DNA from 2 places in the Pseudoalteromonas translucida KMM 520 genome. Region 2 is predicted to be linked to the other one. Evidence: predicted binding sites of a transcription regulator. Region 2 holds the regulator's gene; the other holds the start of a gene.

Region 1 (11,730 bases), 1.0 Mb from region 2:
AGCAGATAAATACGATTAAATAGTTTTCTCAAGCACTCTAATTTACGGCATGAGTGAATGTGAGTACAATAGCGCTCTTTGTCACTTTAAAGCTAAGCCTATGTCTGCCACTACATTCTCATCACTTAATCTCGACCCGTTATTATTAACTGCGATTGAGCAAAATAACTACACTCAACCTACCGCAATTCAGATTAAAACCATCCCGCCTATTTTAGCGGGCAGTGATGTAATGGGCAGTGCACAAACTGGCACAGGTAAAACCGCAGCGTTTGTACTACCACTACTACACAAGCTTTTAAACACCCCTAAAAAAGATGAGCTAGGTGTTGCTCGCGTGGTAATTTTAACGCCAACTCGCGAGCTTGCTCAGCAAGTATTTGCCAGCTTTGAAAAATACGCCCAAGGCACCAATATTAAAGGTGCATTAGCGTATGGCGGCGCAAGCATAGGCCCACAAATAAAAGCCCTAAAAGATGCACAAGTAATAGTAGCCACCCCGGGGCGCTTACTCGATCATATTGTTAAAGGCAGCGTAGTGCTTTCAAGTGTTGACTCACTGGTATTTGATGAAGCCGATCGTATGCTTGATATGGGCTTTATTGACGAAATTAAACGTATATTGCGCCATATTCCAGGCGATCGCCAAACTTTGTTATTTTCGGCGACTTTTGACGACAGCGTATTTGCGCTTAGTAAAAAGCTACTTAAAAACCCAGAATTAGTTGAAGTTGATAAACGCAATTCAGCAGCAGTTGAGGTTGAGCAAGTAATTTACTCGGTAGACGAGGATCGCAAGCGCGAGCTGGTATCGCACATGATTGGCATGAAAAATTGGCGCCAAGTGCTTATTTTTACCCGCACCAAACAAATGGCCGACCAACTGGCTAAAGAAATGTGTAAAGACGGTTTAAAAACCGAGTCTATCCATGGTGATAAATCACAAGGCGCACGCGACCGCGCACTACAAAACTTTAAAGAAGGCATTACCCGTGTATTAGTTGCCACCGATGTAGCCGCACGTGGTTTAGATATTCCAACACTTAGGTTTGTAATTAACTTTGAACTGCCATACATAGCCGAAGATTATGTACATCGCATTGGCCGTACAGGTCGCGCTGGTGAGCAAGGGCTTGCAATGTCGTTAGTAAGTATTGACGAGCAATGGTTACTTGAAGAAATAGAAGTGCTGCTAGATACCCGCTTAACGCCACAGTGGCTAGCAGGCTACGAGCCAGATCCTAACAAAAAGCCAAAAGATAACCGCAAAAACACCAATAAATCGCGAAAAGACCGTGATAAAAAACGCATTACTGGGCAAAGAGAGCCAAGTAGAAGACGTAAATAACAGTTTTCAGTTTTTAGCTATCAGCTGTCAGTAAAAAAGAGCTCAACACGGCGTTAAATTTAGCGCCGTGGTTTGCTGCATATTCTTAACTCACTACCTCTACCAGTTAGTTCTTTTTAGCACACAGCTTAATAGTTAAGTCATTGTATTGTTTACATGGAATTAATAAAGTGTAATTATTTTACCGAGAATGAAATCAGATGATTAAAACGTAAAATATAAAAAGGAAGTAAATATGGATTATCTTAATTGGTTGAAAAAGGAATATTCTGGGTCAGTTAATGTATCAGACGAAACTATTAATGACTATATAAACTCAGCAAAAATGGACTCTCAGCTATTTAGAGAGTTTATCAAAGTCTTAGGATTTTTAATTTTTGTGGTTCCATTCAATTTGTATCTATCTATTTCAGAGGTGGTCACTTTTAATAGTATTTACTATTGGCTTATTGTGATCTTTTCGAGTTTTATTGGAGTTCTTGTTGCATTATATTGCGAGCAAACCTTAATTAAAAAACAGCTGAAAAAAACAATCAATGCTAAACATTTAAATAAAATATAATTAAAAAATTTACTGAGTAACTACGTTACAAAAATAAAAAGGCAAGCCATAGGGCTTGCCAAAGAGTGTAAATACTAACTTGCTTATTCTGTGTAATTTATCATGATTGCTCGAACCTCGAACCTCGAACCTCGAACCTCGAACCTCGAACCCCGCAATTAAGCTATCAGTTTCTCCGCAAGGTTCAATTCCATGATAGCTTTTAATAAGCGGTATAAGTTAATTGATGCGTCAATTTCTTCTTTACGGTTAGTTAAGCTTTCTATATTTAAGCCCAGCGGCACATTTAGGTGCGCACAGCTTTTAAGTATTAAGTCGAGATTTTCGCGACAAATGCGTACCGATTCGCTTAAGGTATTCTCTGCATCAAGCATGCGCCATTTTGTAGCTTCTGGCACTGAGATACCCAACCATTGCATAAACTCTAAGGTTTTTTCGCCGCCGCACGGAGTAAAAGTTAAAATAAGGCGCTTAGGCTCAAGCCCTTGTGCTTTACAACTACGTGCATAGCTAGTAATTAACTCGATTGTTGCTTGTGCGTCGTAAACCGCTTGCGAAATAAAGAACTTACAGCCTTGGGCGGTTTTTTCTATTAGGCGTTCGTGTTCATTACGTTTATTAGAATGGCGCTCGGCAATAGTAACGCCGCCTAAAAAGAAGTCATCAGATTGCTCTGCCAGCGTTTTATACGCATCGGGTAAGCTTAGCTTTATATCGCCTATCGATGATGGGCTACCTACTAAAACAATATTTTTTAAATCGTAGTCGTTTTTAGTTTCACTTAGCCAATCTTTAAACTCGCTCGCACTGCGTTGCGCCACACTTTTATAGGTAATTACATCAAGGTGCGATAAGCCACGTAATAGGTTGCTATATTCACGTGGATCGACAGTTTGTCTAAATGGAAACGGACGCGCTTGATTAGTGCGGCTGCTTTCGTCTTGAATGTCGTAAATTATTACGCCGTCGTATTCAATTTCGTGTAGGCGACCTAATAGCTTTTCTGCAATGGTTTTTAATTGCGCTTTATCGGTACCAATTTTTGGCGGCGTTGTACCAATAAGGTATACGCCTTGATTGCTATCTTCTATTTTCTCTTGAAGTGATAAAGCCATAATCCTCATTCCAGCTTAGTTTGTTACGATGGAATCAATATAGCAGCCATTTAGACGGCTAGATAGCTTTATTTAATGAAAGTTTTTCAATCATAGTGAGGTTTATTCATACAAGGTCCTTACAAATTAGTAAATTTGATACAGTTGTTTACATAATAACAACGCTTTAGGCTCTTATTATTGGCGGCTTTGCGGCATAATCAGATGGTAATTTTATTAAACTAGCTCAACGTTTAGCGATTAAAATTGATTGCTATAAAAGGAAAAACAATGAAATTTAAATTTTTAGCAACCAGTTTAGCGGTATCGCTGGCACTGTCGGGTTGCGCTATTGAACAAAATCAAACGAGCCAAGCAGTAACACAACAACAAACAAGCACTGCGGGCGAGGGCGTTTTTTCACAAGACTACCTACTAGAAGAGCTTGAAAATGGCTTGCGCGTTATGGTGGTTAAAACCGATTACCCAGATGTAGTCTCGTTGCAAATTCCTGTATCGGTAGGATCACGTAATGAAACGCAAGCAGGTAAAACGGGCTTTGCGCATTTTTTTGAGCACATGATGTTTAAAGGCTCTGAAAAATTTCCTGAGGCTGTGTATTCAAGTATTTTAAAAAACTCTGGTGTTGATAACCGCGCGTACACCACCAACGATTACACTAACTATCATTTAAACTTTTCAAAGCAGCATCTTGATAAAGTACTTGAGCTTGAAGCTGATATTTTTCAAAATTTAACCTACACCGAAGAGCAATTTAGAACCGAAGCGCAAACGGTAAAAGGCGAGTACTTAAAAAATAATGCCAGCCCAGTGCGTAAGTTACTTAGCGCAGTGCGCGAAGAGGCCTTTGAGCAACACACTTATAAACACACCACTATGGGCTTTTTTAAAGACATAGAAGCCATGCCTGATCAAATGGCTTATGGTAAAGAATTTTTTGCCAAATTTTATAAGCCCGAATATGTATCGCTTGTAATTGTGGGTGATGTAGACCCAAAAGCCACTATGGCTATGGTTAAAAAGCACTGGGGTGCGTGGAAAAAGGGTGACTATGTTGCCGACATTAAAGCAGAGCCAACACAGCAAGCGCCAAAATATAGTCATCAACAAAACCCAGGTTTACCAGGGCATTGGTTATTAGTGTCGTATAAAGGTACTGCGTGGGAGCCGGCTAAAAAAGACAGAGCTGCGCTTGATTTACTCTCGCAGCTTTATTTTTCAAACAACTCAGATTTATACCAAGAGCTAGTGGTAGATAAACAAATTGCCAGCCAAATGTTTAGCTATAACCCAGAAACCAAAGATCCGGGTTTACTGCATGTATTTGTAAAAGTAGAAAAAGCAGACGATTTAGCCAAAGTACGCGATGCAATCAATCGTACCTACGCTCAAGCGCGTACTGAGTTAGTAGATAGCCAAAAACTCAGTGACTTAAAATCTAACCTTAAATACAGCTTTATAAATGGTTTAGATTCGTCGCAAGCAATTGCTGCAACCCTTGCAAGCTACATGCATTTTGAGCGTGACCCTAGGGTAATAAACCAACTATATAAAACCTCAGATGAAATAACAGCTGAAGATATTAAAGCAATTGCCAACAAGTATTTTGTTGATAGTGCACGCACTACCGTGACTATGTCGGCACTTGATAAAGCGCCAAACTTTGAGCAAGAGGTTGATTTAAACGCACTGGTTGCAAAACTGGAGCAAGCACCTCAGGCTGCTGCATTTAAAGTGCTAGATAAAACTAACAGCTCGCCATTAATTGACGTTAACTTTTTATTCAATACCGGGGCTGCTGCCGATCCGCAAGGTAAAAAAGGCCTTGGCGCATTAACTGCGGCTATGCTGGCGCAAGGTGGCTCACAATCAACAAGCTATAAAGATATTAAACAAGCACTTTATCCGTTGGCAGGTAGCTTTGGTTATCAAATAGATAAAGAGATGCTGTCGTTTCAAGGGCGTATTCATAAAGATAACGCCGCTAAGTGGTATGCATTAGTGAGCGATCAGTTACTCAACCCTGGTTTTAGGGACGATGACTTTAAACGCCTTAAAAAAGAAATGATCGACGGCATTAAGTCAGGCTTAAAAGCATCTAACGATGAAGAACTAGGTAAAGAAGTGCTATACAGCGCGCTTTATAAAGGCCACCCTTATGAAAGCTACAACTATGGTGATATTTCAGATTTAGAAGCGCTTACGCTTGATGATGTTAAAACGTTTTATAACACTGAACTTACGCAATCTAAGCTAACGCTTGGCTTAATTGGTGCAGTACCAGAAAAACTAAAAGCCACTATGCTAGCTGATTTAGCAGGCCTGCCTAAAGGCGAGCAAAGCCGCTTAAGTATTCCAGATGCGCCTGAGCTTAAAGGTCATCATGCTACTATTGTTGAAAAGAGTGCGCAGTCGACAGCGGTATCGTTTGGTTTTCCAATTGATACAATAAGAAGTAGTGAGGATTGGACTGCACTGTGGTTAGTACGTTCTTACTTTGGTGAGCATCGTAGTTCTAACAGCTTTTTATATGAACGCATTCGTGAAACCCGTGGCATGAACTACGGCGATTACGCGTACATAGAGTACTTTCCGCGCGGTATGTTTCAAACCAAGCCTGATGCAAACCTAGGGCGCTCTGAGCAAATTTTTCAAGTGTGGTTACGTCCGCTTCGCTCTAATAACGATGCGCATTTTGCCACTCGTACCGCCTTGTTTGAGCTTGATAAGCTAATTAAAAATGGCATGAGTGAAGATGACTTTGAAGCCACACGTAACTTTTTAATTAACTTTGTGCCGCAAATGGTGGCAAGTCAAAACCGCCAACTAGGTTATGCGCTTGATAGCGAGTTTTACAATACCGACAGCTTTGTAAGTTACGTTACTAACAAACTTAAAACGCTAACAGTAGAGGATGTAAATCGCGTTATTAAAGATAATCTGCAAACCGATAATATCCATTATGTGTTTATTACCGGTGACGGCGCTGATATGCAAAAGCGTTTAGCGCCTGAGCAAACATCGCCAATGGTTTATAATACCGATAAACCAGCCGAGCTTGTTGCAGAAGATAAAGTGATTGCCGATTACAAGTTAGCTATTCCGGCAAAAAATATTGCAGTGATGAAAGTCGATAAAGTATTTCAATGAAGGTTTAAATAGTTATAAATTAAGATAATTTAAATGCCCCATACATTGGGGCATTTTTATATTTTGAATAATTTTTTAGTAATATGTATTTTTTGATAAGGTTAAAAGGAATTAGTATGTGTAAATTTTTAAATAAACCTCTTAATGTCTATCTTTTTATAGTAACTTTTTTTCTAATAATTGGTTTGCCATATATTATTAAATTTGGTTTTGGTTTTTGGGATACACAATCCGAATGGGGGGTAATGGCGACATACTTCGGTGGAATGTTAAGCCCTGTTCTCGCGTTTTTTACAGTTATAATTTTGATTCAAACAAATGGAAAAAACCAAAGAGCACATAGGAGTGTTCTTCGTCAAAATGCAAGGCATCATCAACAGGTTGTTTCACAAGTAGAGCAGCAATTATTTAATAGCCTTTTTGCTCAATTAGCTAGCGATCTAGAGAAAAGTGTAGAGAAAAAACTAGAAAGTGATTCAAGTTACTTTACTAAGATTACAGATGAATTATGTGACATAGAACCTAGTGAAATAGAATTTAATATTGATGAGTTCTATTCGGAGCAAGCAAGTAAAATAATTAAGAGCGAGAAGTATCAAGGTGTATTTGAAAAAGAGAGTGAATTATTTGCCCTTTTATTTGAGGAAGTGATAGAGCTTGCAAAAAAAAGCAGGCACTCTCAAGAAATTACAGAAAAGTATTTTTATCGCTTACGAGGATATCTAACTAAAGAGCAATCTTTTTGGATAAATGTTTATGCTGAACAATGTTGTGAAAATTATAAAAGCCTTAAAAAGTATCAATGGGAGGATATGAGATATTTCCCTTCATTTGAAGAACCAGAAAAGTTAAAAGATAAAATAAATTCCATTAGAGATGGAATATCTAATAACTAGATAAAATAACTAAGGGATTAACACCTTAGTGACTAAATCCGTTAAACTTATCAAAAGGCTCTTTTTGATCAACAAAGGCAGTAATATGCGACATGAAATTTGGCAACAGCTTCGCAGCGAAGCAAATGAAGTAGTAAAACGCGAACCTCTTTTAGCGAGCCATGTTTATTCGTGTATTTTGAACCATGAATGTTTAGGGGCGGCGCTGAGTTTTATTGTTGCTAATAAATTGGCAGATGCGGTGGTGTCGGCATTTACTATTCGTGAGCTATTTGATCAGTCGTTTGTAAGGTGTGAGCGTATGCTAACGCACGTTGCTCACGATATTAAAGCGGTAAAAGATCGTGACCCTGCAGCCGAAACTTACCTTACGGTAATATTAAATTTAAAAGGTTTTCATGCTATTCAGGCGCATCGTTTAGCTAATTGTTTATGGACGCAAAACCGTAAAGAGTTGGCGCGCTTTATTCAAAGCCGTAGCTCAGAGGTGTTTGGCGTTGATATTCATCCTGCTTGTAAAGTGGGTAAAGGAATAATGTTTGACCATGCAACCGGTATTGTTATTGGTGAAACGGCGGTAATTGAAGATAACGTATCAATATTGCAGTCGGTTACTTTAGGTGGCACGGGCAATGAACAAGGTGATCGTCATCCTAAAATCAGAGCCGGGGTACTTATTGGTGCTGGCGCTAAAATATTGGGCAATATTGAAGTGGGTGCGGGCGCACGTATTGGCGCAGGCTCTGTTGTGCTAAGTAATGTACCGCCACACACGACAGCGGTAGGTGTACCGGCAAAAATTATTGGTCGCCCAGATTGCGAATGCCCTGCAAAAAGTATGAACCAAAACTTTTTAGCTAAACCTGAGCCTGAAAATGAATCGCATACTAGCTCTATGCTATAAAGTAATGGGCAATTTAAAATGCTAAACAAAAGTAACTTATTTGGCCTGTGCTGTTTTATTTTAGGCGTAGGATTAACCAGTGGTTACTTTTTGTTTTTACATTCTATGCCTATTCAAGCGCAACAAAGCCAGCCGTTCTCTTATAAAAGCATTGTTATAAAACACGCTAGCAACGAGTCACTCAATAGTACTGACGAGCATGTTAACTCTGCCGATGGTAACTTACAGGCTGAGAGTATTGCGCCATATACGCATAAAATTGCTACACTTACCAGTGAGCTTGAACTTAAAACCAAACAACTTAAGCGTGTTGAACAAGCGTTAAAATTAGCACAATTAGATCAGCTTGATTTTGCTAAGCAGTTAGAAGAGAAGTTTATAGCTGAGGATGAAAATAGCCAGTGGAGCTACGAAGTAGAAACCGCGCTAACCGATTTTTTAATTACCAGCGATTTAAGTAATACCGCGCAACTAACTAGTTTAGAGTGCAAACAAACACTATGTAAATTTAGCCTAATTGCCGACAAAAATAATCAGCAAGGGCATGTGCAGTGGCGCGAGCTTAACGATAAGTTAGCGTTAATGCCATGGTGGCAGCAATTTAAGCTCACTGCGTCAAATTCAACCGATGAACGGATAGATTTTATAGTGAGCACTAAAGAGTAAAACGCTGCTAGCTAAGCACTTGCGAGTGTAGCGTGCCGTCAACCAGTTCAGTAATTAAAGTATCTCCGACTTTTACATCCGCTACCGATTTAACCACCTTTTGCTTCTCTGTTTTTGTAATACTATAGCCTCGCGCTAATACATTAAGTGGGCTTACTGAATCTAAGCGACTTGCCTGCAGTGCTAAGCTGTTGTTAGCTTGCTGTAATTGCTGCTGTATTGCTTGGTTAAGCCGAGCTTGTAATTGCGCTAGTTGGTGACTTGCTTGAGTGAGCTTTTTGTCGGGTGATTGGCGCATTAATCTAGGCGTTAAATTATTAAGGGTACGCTCTTGTTGATATAAACGATTACGCATAGCTTGTTGTAGCGCAATGCTTAGCTCGTCCAAACGCTGCGCTTTTTGATTTAACTGATTACGCGGATGGCATAAATTTAACCTGTGCTGTAGTTGTAATGCTTGAGCGCGTTTTTCGCTCATATCGTGTTTAAACGCATTAGCAAGACGATTAACTAGCTGAGTTACTTTATTATGTAGCTCTTGCGTATTAGGACTTACCAGCTCTGCCGCCGCAGAAGGCGTAGCTGCACGTACGTCGGCTACATAGTCGCTAATAGTAGTGTCGATTTCGTGGCCAACCGCGCTCACAATAGGCAGTTGGCTATTAAATATAGCGCGCGCCAGTTGCTCATGGTTAAAACACCATAAATCTTCTAAAGAGCCGCCACCACGTCCTAAAATAAGCACGTCTACTTCACTGCGAATATTAGCCAGCTCTATTTGTTTAATTAACTGCAGGTGCGCGTCTTTACCTTGCACCATAGCAGGGTAAATAATAACTTCTAGCTGCGGTGCGCGGCGTTTTAGTACGGTTAAAATATCTTTTATGGCCGCGCCAGTCGCAGAGGTTATTACCCCTATACGGTTAATATTTTGTGGTAGAGGTTTTTTATAAACCGAGCTAAATAGTCCCTCAGCGGCTAAGCGCATTTTTAGGGCGTCAAATTCTTGCTTAAGTTGCCCTTCGCCAGCAGGTTCCATATGCTCAACAATAAGTTGATAGTCGCCACGTGGTTCATAAAGTGAAACGCGCGCTTTTACCGTTACCTGTGCACCGTTAATGGGTCGGTAGCTTTGGTTACGATTATTGCCGCGCCACATGGCTGCTTTTATTTGTGCTTTATCGTCTTTTAACGAAAAATACCAATGCCCAGATGCCGGAGTAATAAAGTTCGAAATTTCGCCAGTTAATACCAGCGAGGCAAAGCCTTGCTCGAGTAGGGCGCGTATTTCTCTATTAAGGCGTGACACGGTGTATACCGTTTGCAAAGGCTTCGAAAACATAAAAAACTACCAAAAACTATTTATAGTGCAAGTTTATCATAAATATTTATAAAATATGATTTACTAGTGCCTGCAACGCTGTTAAAATTTGGCCGCAATTCCTTATCTTAGATCCACCATGTGAGAAGTTGCCAAAATGCTTAGAATCGCTAAAGAAGCTCTTACCTTTGATGACGTACTTTTAGTACCTGGTCATTCTACTGTTTTGCCACATACGGCAAATATTTCAACTCGCTTAACGCGTGGAATCAAACTTAACTTGCCGCTTGTTTCAGCATCTATGGATACTGTTACCGAAGCTCGTTTAGCTATTGCCCTTGCGCAAGAAGGTGGTCTTGGTTTTATCCATAAAAACATGACTATTGCAGAACAAGCGAAAAACGTTCGTAAAGTTAAAACCTATGAAGCGGGTATTGTTACTTATCCTATTACAGTAACTGCCGATTTAACCATTGCAGATGCACTTGAACTGTCGCAAGAAAAAGGTTTTTCGGGCTTTCCGGTAACCGATAGCGATAATAACCTTGTTGGTATTGTAACAGGGCGTGATATGCGCTTTGAAACTAAGCTTGAACAGCCTGTTTCTACTGTTATGACTAAAAAAGACAAGCTAGTTACTGTGAACGAAGGTGCTGCGCGCGAAGAAATTTTAGGCTTAATGCACGAACACCGCATTGAAAAAATTCTTGTGGTTGATGATGCGTTTAAGCTAAAAGGCATGATCACCGTAAAAGATTACCAAAAAGCACAAGAAAAACCAGATGCCTGTAAAGACGATCAAGGTCGTTTACGTGTAGGTGCTGCTGTAAGTGTTGGCGCAGGTACTGATGAGCGTATTGCTGCATTAGTAGAAGCGGGTATTGACGTATTACTTATCGATACTTCGCACGGCCATTCTCAAGGTGTTATTGACCGCGTTGCAAAAACCCGCAAAGAATACCCAGATTTACAAATTATTGCTGGTAACGTAGCAACAGCAGAAGGCGCGGTTGCGCTTGCAGACGCTGGAGCCGATGCGGTTAAAGTAGGAATAGGCCCAGGTTCTATTTGTACTACGCGTATTGTTACAGGTTGTGGTGTGCCACAAATTACGGCTATTTCAGATGCTGTTGATGGCTTAAAAGGCCGCGACATTCCGGTAATTGCAGATGGCGGTATTCGCTTTTCTGGCGATATTGTAAAAGCACTTGTTGCTGGTGCATCGTGTGTAATGGTGGGTTCTTTACTTGCTGGTACTGAAGAAGCACCTGGCGAAGTAGAGCTTTACCAAGGCCGTTACTACAAATCATACCGTGGTATGGGCTCGTTAGGCGCGATGGATCAAAAAGAAGGTTCATCAGATCGTTACTTCCAAAAATCAAACGAAGCCGACAAGTTAGTACCAGAAGGTATTGAAGGTCGCGTAGCGTACAAAGGTCCTATTGCAACGATTATCCATCAGCAAGTGGGCGGCCTGCGCAGCGCAATGGGCTTAACCGGTTGTGCCACTATTGAAGAGCTAAACACCAAACCACAGTTTGTACGTGTTACTTCAGCAGGCATGGGTGAGTCGCATGTACATGACGTGCAAATCACTAAAGAAGCACCTAACTACCGTTTAGGCTAATCAGCCGTAATTACATCAATTTATGGGCTAGTTTTACTAGCCCTTTTTAAATAGCTACTCACTAGACTAGTAGCATTATTTAGCATCTGACTTTACGAGATACTCCATGAGCAAAGACATTCACGATTCACGAATTCTCAT
Region 2 (11,730 bases):
TTGTTAAGTGTTGGTTTGCTACCCACTGTTGGGGCTACACTTTGCCAGTGATTATCATGCTCAATTGACTGCGTTATGAGTGCCTTATCTATTAAGCTATCAATGGTTTTTTTACTAAAGCCTAAAGCTTTTAACTCGGTTAATGACGACTTGCCTGATTGCGATAGCTGTTTTAGTAAATTAAGCTGAGTTTTAGCTTTTAATGACGGCAGCAGCGCGCCTTTTTCAGTTAGGGCTACCATATTAATGCTGGTTTTATCAGGCGATTCGCCTTGGCGTAGTGCGCTTGGCAATGCAATATGAATGGTTTCACCCAGCGGGTAGCAATAATAACGTGCCGTAAAGCGTAGTAACTCTATGTGCTCTGCAGATAAAATTGGGGTATCGTCGATAATTTCAAAAATTGCCTTTATTTTGTTTTCAGGCACTTCGGTTGTTGTTTTAAGCGCTAAAACTACGGCTACTTTACGTTGATTACCAAAGGGGACTAACACCCGCATTCCGGGTTTTAATGGCGCTGAAGCTTCACCAAGCTGGCTATCTACTTTATAATCAAAGGTGCGCGGTAGTGGAACTTTTATAGCAACTTCAACAAAATACATAGTAACTCAACTGTTAAAAAAATAATGGGGGAGGGCGTGCTAATACTTGGCCCTAATGTACTAAAAATACAGCTAAAAACCTACTACCAAATAACCTTGTTTACTCAAAATGGTTATTTTTTTAGCAAAAATACTAATTAATGCTTGTGTGCTTGATGGTTGTTGGATAAAATCCGCCACCAATAAATTTGTTTTAACGACGTATGGTGCCAGACTCCGGGTTTGGAGAGCGATGCGGCCTTAACTAGAGGTTTCTATGAAAGAAGGTATTCACCCTAAGTACGAAGTAATTTCTGCAACTTGTTCATGTGGAAACGAATTCGAAACTAGCTCTACTCTGTGTAAAAATATTCACCTAGACGTTTGTTCTGCGTGTCACCCGTTTTACACTGGTAAGCAAAAGATTTTAGACACTGGCGGACGTGTTGATCGTTTCAACAAGCGTTTCGGTGCACTTGGTAGCAAAAAGTAATTATTGCTATTTAGTTAAAAAAAGCATCTTAGGATGCTTTTTTTATGCCTAAAAATCCTCTAACTTCCCCCTAACCTCGTTAGTTTTAAGTTTTTGCCTTTGCATAACTATTTCCTGTTCTTATTCTCGGTATGCATAAACCTTTGCAGACAAATGACGTAATATTCTCTATATTTTTAATAGCTTAATTTTAAACTCGGTTTCTAAAAGTAGCCAACATGAAGCTATGTGTTGTTAAAGCAGAATAAATAATCGCTTTTAGCTGATTTTATTTACGTTTTATAAACACTGTTTTATGAATAATACTTTTAACTAAAATAAGCTTAAAAAGTGTCTTTTAGCACAATTTATATTTATGAAAAGTAGCAGTGTTTTTATCGAAGTTGCTGAAAATTCGCTTAAAATTAACAGATCTAGCATATAACAGGATAGACCTGATATTGCTTGGAATTTAAAAATAATAAGGGTATCGTACTTTAAGGCATGTTAAGTGTCGCTTTACTCCCTCTCACTTTAACTTAAATTGCAGGATATAATCGCGTTATGTCGGACTTTCGTGAACAAGCACTACATTATCACTCTCACCCCGTTCCAGGTAAAATCAGCATTGAGCTAACCAAGCCTGCAGAAACGGCTCATGATCTCGCTTTAGCTTATAGCCCCGGTGTAGCTGAGCCGGTGCGTGAAATTGCTGCTGACCCTGTAAATGCCTATAAGTACACAGGTAAAGGTAATTTGGTTGCAGTGATCACCAATGGTACTGCCATTTTAGGCTTAGGAAATTTAGGCCCGTTAGCATCAAAACCGGTAATGGAAGGTAAGGCGTTGTTATTTAAACGCTTTGCAGGTATTGATTCAATTGATATTGAAGTAAAACACCGCACTACCGAAGACTTTATAAATACTGTGGCTAATATTGCTGATACTTTTGGCGGTATTAACCTTGAAGATATTAAAGCACCTGAGTGTTTTGAAATTGAAAAGGCGCTTATTGAACGCTGTAGTATTCCTGTTTTTCATGATGATCAGCACGGCACGGCTATTGTAACGGCTGCAGGCATGATAAATGCGCTGGAAGTGCAAGGCAAAGATATTGAAGATGCAGTTATTGTATGTTTAGGTGCCGGCGCTGCTGCGATTGCTTGTATGGAGTTATTAATTAAGTGTGGTGCACTGCGTGAACATATTTATATGCTTGATCGTAAAGGTGTTATTCACACTCGCCGTGATGATTTAAACGAGTACAAACAGTTATTTGCTAACAATACCGATAAGCGCACATTACAAGATGTAATTGAAGATGCCGACGTATTTGTTGGTGTATCGGGCCCTAACTTGTTATCGGCCGATGATTTAAAATTAATGGCGGCAAGGCCAGTCGTATTTGCTTGTTCGAACCCAGATCCTGAGATTGATCCGGCACTGGCACACGGCGCACGTAGCGATTTAATTATGGCAACAGGGCGCTCAGATTACCCTAACCAAGTTAATAACGTGTTGTGTTTTCCGTTTATTTTCCGTGGTGCGCTTGATGTACGTGCTAGTGAAATTAACGATGAAATGAAAATTGCAGCGGTTGAAGCTATTCGCAGCATTGCCAAAGAGCCGGTTCCGGTAGAAGTGCTAAAAGCAGCCGGTGTAGATAAGCTAGCGTTTGGTGCAGAGTATATTATTCCTAAACCTATGGACCCGCGTTTATTGCCGCGTATTGCTAAAGCGGTTGCATTAGCGGCTATTGCTTCAGGCGTAGCGCAAATAGAGCTGCCAGCAAACTATATGGAATAAGCAGCATTATTTACTCGGTGTTAAGTTACTTCAGTGTAATTTATAGCCATAAAAAAACCTCAGCATGGCTGAGGTTTTTTTGTTTAAAAGCAGCTGTTTAGTCTTCGTTTAAAACAGGAACTTCTAAGCCCATTTCTTGCATTATTTTTTTCACTTCTTCAGGCACTTTTTCGGCGTTATCTTTACGTAAATCATCATCGTTAGGTAACGGTTGCCCGGTAAACGCATGTAAAAACGCTTCACATAATAGCTCGCTATTAGTTGCATGACGTAAGTTATTAATTTGCCTACGGGTGCGTTCATCGGTTAGTACTTTTAATACATTTAGCGGGATCGAAACGGTGATCTTTTTAACTTGCTCTGATTTTTTCCCGTGTTCTGCGTATGGGTGAATATACTCGCCATTCCATTTTGCCATAAGATGTATCGTTGCCTCAGATTATTAATTGCTCACCCTACTAAAAAATAGCGTGAATATGCGTGAAATTCTATCGATTTAAACAAATTAGTCAAATACTTGTTGCACAGAAGGCTAGGTGTTTAAATGTTTTGACTTCTTAAGTTGAATGAATTAATGTTTTAGACGTCTAAACATCTAAATAAAGCAGGTAATAAATATGAGCGAAAAAAATAAAGCGACAATTGCAGTTCGCAGTGGTGTCGATGCTGATAAGCACCATGGCGCGGTTGTACCTCCGCTGTATTTATCAACCACTTATTCGTTTGCCGACTTTGATAAAAAACGTCAATATGACTATGGCCGTAGTGGTAATCCAAATCGTGATACTTTAGCCCAAGCACTCAGCGAGCTTGAAGGTGGCGCTCGCGGCATTATTACTGCAACAGGAATGGCTGCCGTACATTTAGCCACTCAGCTGCTTAATAATGACGATACGTTAGTGATCCCCCACGACTGTTATGGCGGCAGCTACCGTTTATTTACCTCATTACAAAAGCGCGGCCTATTAAAGCTCGAAGTGTTAGATTTAACTAAACCAGAAAGTTTGCAGCAAATTTTAGTAATTAAACCTAAGTTAATTTGGATAGAAACCCCGAGCAATCCTATTTTACGTTTAACTGACATTAAAGCAGTAACCGATATTGCTAAGCAATGCGGTGCTTTGGTCGCCGCAGATAACACTTTTTTATCGCCCGCATTACAAAATCCGATTAAATTTGGCGTTGATATTGTGGTGCACTCAACCACTAAATACATAAATGGCCACTCAGATGTGGTTGGCGGTGCGGTTATTGCTGCAACTGACGCACTAGGTGAAGAACTGGCTTGGTGGGCAAATAATATTGGCATAACGGGGGCACCGTTCGATAGTTATTTAACCTTGCGTGGCTTGCGTACTTTAAATGTACGCTTACGGCAGCATCAAGAAAACGCCTTAGCTATTGCTAAGTACCTTGAAAGCTCAAAATTTGTTAGCCAAGTATATTACCCGGGGCTAGAGTCGCATCCACAACATGAATTAGCTAAAGCACAGCAACTTGGTTTTGGTGGCATGGTTAGTTTTGACATTAAAGGTGATGTGAATGACGCCGCAGCATTTTTAACAAACCTACAAACATTTAGCTTAGCTGAATCTTTAGGTGGCGTAGAGAGCTTAATATGCCACCCAGCAACAATGACGCATGCAGGAATGGAAGCCGAGGCTCGTTTAGCCGCTGGCGTTGGCGATACGCTTATTCGTGTGTCGGTAGGTATTGAAGATGTAGCAGATTTATTAGCAGACTTTGATCGGGTATTTAATTTAGTGCAACCAGGCCAGCACAATAACGCAGGTAAAGCAGGTGCTAGCGCAAGTAGTAATGTTAAATTGAGCGCTGCTCACCCGGCGTTGTGGTAATTAATATGACTAATAATATTCATAAATTTGGTGGTTCGAGTTTAAGCTCAGCCGAGCGCTATAAAAGCGTTGCAAAAATAATTTTAGGGCAAGCTCAGCCTGGTGATTGTGTAGTGGTATCGGCTGCGGGGAAAACCACAGATACATTAGTAAAACTGTGGCAAAGTTATCAGCAGCACGATACTCAAGCGCTCGCTGATATTGTATTGCAGTTAAACAATCATCAAAGTGATTTAATAACGCAGTTACTGCAGGGGGATTTAAAGCGCAGCGCCTTAACCACGCTAAATGAAGAGCTAAGTTTAGTTACTAAATTAGCGAGTACTGAGCAGTTGCAAGAAGCAGCGTTACTCGCCCATGGTGAGTTGTGGTCAGCTCGTTTGCTCGCAGCGTATTTACAGCAACTTAATGTTGCTGCATGCATGCAAGACGCAAGAGGCTTGTTTACGCTAAGTGGTGGACAATTATTGCATAGCCAAAATACGCAGCAGTGTAGTGAGCTTATTAGCCAGCACAAAATTAACGTGGTAACAGGGTTTATTGCGGCTAATACCATGGGCGATACGGTCACTCTTGGTCGCAATGGTAGTGATTACAGTGCAACCTTATTGGCAAGTTATTGTAATGCTAAACAAGTCTATATTTGGACCGATACACAAGGGATATTTAGTACCGACCCACGTAAAGTTAACAAGGCCATTAAATACGCTAAGGTATGTAGAGCACAAGCTAACTTGTTGGCACGATTAGGTAATCCCGTTTTACACGCTAAAACATTATCGCCACTTAAAAATACCGATATAAAGCTTGCGGTGCGCAGTAGTTTTGATGTGCAAGCAAGCTCAACAAATGTAGTGAAAGAGGGCTGTGTAAAACAAAAACGTTTTATTACTACATTAGAAAATATAGATTTACTTAGTGTTGAAGGACTAGTTGAGGGCGAGGTAACTCAGGTTAGCCAGCTTATTCAACATAGTTTGCATCATTTTAGTAGCGCGGGTGAAACTTACCTAATAGTACCGGCAGTAGCTACCCATCAAGTAGTTAGTTACTTTGCTGGAAGAGCCAATATTAGTGAGTCTAACCTACATGGTTGCGCGCTAGTTGCCCCTGAGCAAGATATAAATTCATTGAGCACTCAAGCACGCGAACTGCTCAATTTGCATAATATTGAACCACGCTTTGTGCATCAAGATAGTGGTTATGTATTGCTATTGACGGATCAACTTATTGATAGTGATGTGCTTAATGTGTTGCACGATAAACTGATCACTAAAGGCCAAGAAATTGCCTTAATAGTAGCAGGGCTTGGTAACGTAGGGGATGTGTTTGTTAGCCAGTTATCGGCGCAACTAGCACGCTTATCAACCGACTTTAATATTAAGTTAGTAGGATTAGCACGTTCGCAAAAACTGCTATTTAATCCCAGCGGCATAAATGTACAGCACTGGAAAAACCAATGGCAACTAGAGGCTGTTGACTATAACAGCCAAGATTTATTAACGGCTATTGGCCTGCTTGATTACGAGCATAAAGTGGTTATAGATATAACCGCCAGTGAGCAATTTAGCCAGCTATACCCAGATTTTGTTGCACTTGATTGTCATTTAATTAGTGCTAATAAGTATGCTGGTACCGCGCCAACTCCTTGGTATAAAGCGTTGCAACACAATATTGCACAGCGTAATTTACATTGGCGCTATAACGCCAGTGTGGGTGCCGGTTTACCAATTAACTTTGCCCTTGCAGACTTACAAAACAGTGGCGATAAAATAACACGCATAGAAGGCGTTTTTTCGGGTACGCTATCGTGGTTATGTAGTATGTATAATGGCGCCACTGCATTTTCTGACTTATTACTTGAAGCGCAACAAATGGGCTTTACTGAACCCGATCCGCGTGAAGATTTATCGGGACGAGATATGCAGCGTAAGCTCCTTATTTTAGCGCGAGAGTTAGGAGTTGAGTTAGACCTTAACGACATTGCCTTAGCGCCATTAATGCCCGATGAGCTAGCGCTAGGTAGTTGGGATGACTTTTTAGCTAATAAACATAAGCTCGATACTTTTATTGAAGAGCATGCGCGCAATGCAAAATTACAAAACGCGGTACTTCGTTATACAGGTTTACTGAGTATTGAGCACGATAGCGTAACGGCCAAAGTAGGGTTAGCGTATGTTGCGCCCAATGACGCATTAGCAAACTTAACCCCGGGTGATAATATTTTTGTTATTAACAGCCAGTGGTACAGCAATAATGCCTTGATTATACAAGGCCCAGGTGCCGGCAAGGAAGTGACTGCTGCAGGCGTTCATTCTGACTTATATTGGCTGATAAAAAACTTAAAGTAATAAATGGTTCGTAAACAAAACAAAAACGGCAACCTAAAGAGGTTGCCGTTTTTTTAGCGTAATTAACTATTTAACCTGAGCTCTGGTTATTTAGTCATTTAGCTAATGAGTATGCGCTTATGGTTAAAATAGCTCTTCTTCTGTTTTGGTGTTTTCTTCAAAAATATCGCTTGGCTGCGAAAGCACATAACTAGTTGGGGTAGTGCCTTTTTCAAAGTATTCAAAGCGGCTAGTATAATCATTTTTGTGGCTTAATAAGCCAGTCGCTAAATCAATACGAATAGACACTAATCCTTCAGGTGGTTCAATTGGCGCTTCTGGTTGCCCATCAAGAGCTGCCCTCATAAATTCATTCCATGCCGGTTGAGCTGTTTTTGCGCCCGATTCAGCCCCTGTTATTTGACCACTATCAAGGTTGTTGTTATATGCAGAACGACCTAGAGTATTGCCCGGATTGTCAAAGCCAACCCATACTGAAGTGAGTACATTGCGGTTAAAACCACTAAACCAAGTGTCAACAGAATCGTTTGTGGTACCTGTTTTACCCGATAAATCACGACGCCCTAAACGCTGTGCTCGCCATGCAGTTCCCGTCCAGCCTGTTTTATTGCTCCAGCTTCCGCCGCCCCAAATGGCACTGTTCATAGCATCTGCAATTAAAAATGCATTTTGTTTAGAAATAATACGCGGGGCGCATTGTACTGTTTGCTGCGCTTTTTCGCCCTGCTCAATGTTTTCTATCGCTAGGCTGCTGTTATTTGTAACAGCGAGGGGCTGGGGGTTGTCATCGCAGGCTAGAGCTGGGTTTGCTTTAAATAACACGGTACCAAAGGCATCTTGAATTTCAGATATAAAATACGGTTCTATTAAATGCCCGCCATTAGCGAACGCGCTCATACCACGAGCAAGTTCTAATGGAGAAATTGAAGCACTACCAAGTGCTAAAGATTCACTGCGATTAATGTCTTTATTATCAAAACCAAATTTGAGTAAATGATCGGCAGTGCGTTGTAAGCCTACACCACGCAGAAGGCGTACCGAAATAACGTTTTTAGATTGCGCTAAGGCGCGGCGAATACGAATAGGGCCATTATAAACGGCAGGGCTGTTTTTTGGACGCCATGCAATACCTTGGCTTTTATCCCATTGATTAATGGGGGCATCGTTTAAAATTGATGCCAAAGTGTAGCCTTTTTCCAGTGCTGCAGAGTAAATAAAGGGTTTAATGTTTGAGCCTACTTGGCGTTTAGCTTGCACTGCACGGTTGTACTGGCTTTGCTCAAAACTATAACCACCAACAATTGCTTTTATACGGCCATCTTGAGGGTCTAAAGACACAATAGCACTAGAGGCTTCAGGAATTTGACTCAATAAATACTTATTATCGTCATTTTTACGTAGCCATATTTGTGCACCTGGAACTAATATTTCAGTTGCAGCTTTAGGAGCAAAACTTTGGCGGTAACGCGTAATGTATTTACGTGCCCACTTTAAGTTATCCCATGTAAGTGTTGCCAGCTCACCATTTTTTAGTAAAACGTCGGCTGTTTTTTCGTTAACCGCCAATACCACTGCGGCTTGTAAGTCGCCAAGCTGTTTTACATCTTTTAGCTGGCTAAGAATTTGCGCTTGGCTTAATGCTGGTTGTGTTTGTGCATCCCATAATAAACGCTCTGGGCCTCTAAAGCCGTGGCGCATGTCGTAACTGTGTAAGTTATTTACTAAAGCCGTTTGCGCAGCTTGTTGAACGTGGGACTCTACCGAGGTAAATATTTTAAAGCCAGAGTTATACGCTTTATCAATACCGTATTTAGCAACCATTTCTGCGCGCACCATTTCAGATATATAAGGTGCGTATAAATCTATTTCAGCGCCATGAAAAAAGGCCGTTATAGGTTGGTTAATAGTCTCTTCATATTCGCTTTGAGTTATATAGCGTTCAGACAACATTCTACCAAGTACGACATTACGACGCGCTTTAGCACGCACTGGGTTGCGAATAGGGTTAAGCGCTGAAGGTGCTTTTGGCAGGCCAGCAATCATTGCCATTTGCGCAAGGGTTAAGTCTTTTAGTTCTTTACCGTAATAAACTTGCGCCGCTGCACCAATACCAAACGCCCTATTACCTAATTCAATTTTATTTAAATACAGCTCAAGAATTTCGTTTTTGCTTAATAGGTTTTCAATATGTACCGCGATAAAAATTTCTTTTACTTTACGAATGTAGGCTTTTTCGCGGGTTAAGAAAAAGTTACGTGCTAGCTGCATAGTAATAGTACTAGCGCCTTGTTTTTTCTCTCCGGTAGATATAAGTACAAGTGCAGAGCGGACTATACCTATGGGGTCAATACCAAGGTGATCATAAAAACGGCTGTCTTCGGTGGCTAAAAATGCATTAATGAGAGATTGTGGTATTTGCTCTATTGTGACCGGAATTCGTCGTTTTTCACCAAATTGATTGATCAACAGACCATCTTTAGTGAATACTTGCATAGGAGTTTGTAATTGCACGTCTTTTAAAACTTGCACACTGGGGATATCAGGTTTAACGTAATAATAAAGGCTGAACAAAGTGAACAGTCCAATTAATGTGCAAATGATAAAAAATTGTAAAGTTCTTTTTAATAAAATCACTGATATTTCCCTAAATGGACTCCCAATTACAAGTTGAGGCTGCTAGTATATATTGATTAAAAAATGAATAGTATTTTTTCAGATAAGAATTATAACTTGTTTATTATTAAAACAAAGGCAAAGTTGCAAACATGCTAAGTCAACTATTTAAAAAGCCATCGTCGATGATGGTAGGCATTGATATAGGATCGCACTCTATCAAAGCTGTACTGTTAAGTGAAACAGACACTGGGCTTCGATTAGAAGCACTTGCAATTGAACCTATGCCAAAAGGCGCCATGAGTGAGCGTACTATTCAAGATATTGAAGCAATTGGTAATGTAATAACTAAATTAAAACGAAAATTACCTAAATCACTAAAAGAAGCCGCGGTAGCTGTTTCAGGCCAGACCGTGATCACCAAGGTGATTTTCATGGATGTCACCTTAAGTGACGCTGAATTAGAATCGCAAATTGAAATTGAAGCAGACAGCTTAATCCCTTATCCATTAGATGAAGTTAATCTTGATTTTGAAAAGCTATCAACCAATGCCGCCGATCCTAGCAAAATGAATGTATTGCTTTCGGCTGCGCGTACTGAAAGCGTTGAAGCACGTGTTGGTGCATTAGAAGCTGCGAATTTAGTTGCTAAAGTGGTTGACGTAGAAAGCTACGCATTAAGCCGTGCAATGGATGTTTACTATCAACAGTTACCAAGTGACGCATTTAATAAGTGCGTGGCTATTGTTGATATTGGCGCGGTATTAACACTAGTAAGTGTAGTGCAGGCGGGCGATACAATTTATACCCGCGACCAAGTGTTTGGTGGCGATCAATACACTAATAGTATTGTTGCCTATTATAATAAAGGCTTTGATGAAGCTGAAATTGGTAAAGCAACCGGCGACTTGCCACCAAATTATACCTTTGAAGTACTTGCGCCATTTCAAACGGCCTTGCTACAGCAAGTGCGCCGAGCGGTGCAAATGTTTTTAACCACCACGGGTAAAGATCAACTAGATTATATTGTATTAACCGGTGGTACAGCTATGATTAGCGGTTTTGAGCGCTTATTAGTCGAAGAGTTAGGTATACACACAATTGTAGCTGAGCCATTTGTAAATATGGAAATATCTCCTAGAGTTGACCGTAATGTATTACAACGTCATCGCACGCAATTTGCTATTGCAACCGGACTCGCTTTGAGGAGCTTTTCATCATGCCACATATAAATTTACTGCCTTGGCGTGAATTACAGCGTGAAGACTCAAAAAAGAAGTTTATTACTTTATTAATTGCAGTTGTTGTTTTATGTTTTTTGAGTATGTATTTATTGAGCTCATTTTATGGCGCTTTAAAAGAGGGGCAAAATCTAAAAAACAATTATCTTAGTGCAGAAATAAGTATGCTAGATAAAGAAATAAGAGAGATTAGAGAGCTAGATAAGAGAAAAGAAAACCTGCAGCAGCGTATGCGCTTAATTGAAAATTTGCAAAAGAGTCGTAATTTAGGCACGCAAATTATGGATGAAGTCGCAAAAATAGTTCCTGCAGGGGTTTATTTAACTAAGCTAGAGCGTCGCGGTAATCAAATACATGTACTTGGAAAAAGCGAATCAAATAATCGCCTTTCAACCTTGTTACGTGAAGTGCAAAGTTCTTATTTATTAGAGCGCCCAGTAATGCAAGGCATTGTTGCTGGCGATAAATCTTCGCGTTTGTTGAGTGATTTTAATATGGAATTTTATGTAAAACCATTCGATAAAATTGGCGAGGTACATGATGAACCTTGATTTAAAAGCATTTAAAGATATAGATTGGAATGAAATAGAACTTGATAACATCGGTGAATGGCCGGTTGTTGTTAAAGTTATTTGTGGTGCTTTTATCGCGGGTTTAGTGTTGTTTTTTAGCTATAGCTTATTAGTTTCAGATGAAATAGACAGTTATCACAATGCGGTAGCCAAAGAAGTGGAGCTGCGCACTACTTATCGCACCAAATATGCGGTAGCCAGTAAACTGGATATTTATCGTCTGCAAATGATTGAAATG

What was found. Region 2 encodes MetJ, which represses methionine synthesis genes. Its sites were predicted from a motif close to TAGACGTCTAGACGTCTA; they were not measured.
Region 1: PTRA_RS03285 (methylenetetrahydrofolate reductase) is a predicted target of MetJ. The motif match lies at 3,069-3,086, and genes of this name have one in related genera.

Annotation. Positions count from the first base shown of each region.
Region 1 is NZ_CP011034.1:701,869-713,598, forward strand. It holds gene PTRA_RS03275 (DEAD/DEAH box helicase) at 101-1,348, shown strand; gene PTRA_RS03280 (hypothetical protein) at 1,584-1,910, shown strand; gene PTRA_RS03285 (methylenetetrahydrofolate reductase) at 2,069-3,025, opposite strand; gene PTRA_RS03290 (M16 family metallopeptidase) at 3,296-6,175, shown strand; gene PTRA_RS03295 (hypothetical protein) at 6,292-7,071, shown strand; gene cysE (serine O-acetyltransferase) at 7,157-7,975, shown strand; gene PTRA_RS03305 (hypothetical protein) at 7,994-8,641, shown strand; gene xseA (exodeoxyribonuclease VII large subunit) at 8,649-9,983, opposite strand; gene guaB (IMP dehydrogenase) at 10,120-11,589, shown strand; gene guaA (glutamine-hydrolyzing GMP synthase) at 11,696-11,730, shown strand, end outside.
Region 2 is NZ_CP011034.1:3,064,108-3,075,837, reverse strand. It holds gene priA (primosomal protein N') at 1-602, opposite strand, end outside; gene rpmE (50S ribosomal protein L31) at 859-1,074, shown strand; gene PTRA_RS14205 (malic enzyme-like NAD(P)-binding protein) at 1,618-2,859, shown strand; gene metJ (met regulon transcriptional regulator MetJ) at 2,957-3,277, opposite strand; gene metB (cystathionine gamma-synthase) at 3,477-4,715, shown strand; gene metL (bifunctional aspartate kinase/homoserine dehydrogenase II) at 4,721-7,066, shown strand; gene PTRA_RS14185 (penicillin-binding protein 1A) at 7,190-9,700, opposite strand; gene PTRA_RS14180 (pilus assembly protein PilM) at 9,832-10,911, shown strand; gene PTRA_RS14175 (PilN domain-containing protein) at 10,899-11,471, shown strand; gene PTRA_RS14170 (type IV pilus inner membrane component PilO) at 11,461-11,730, shown strand, end outside.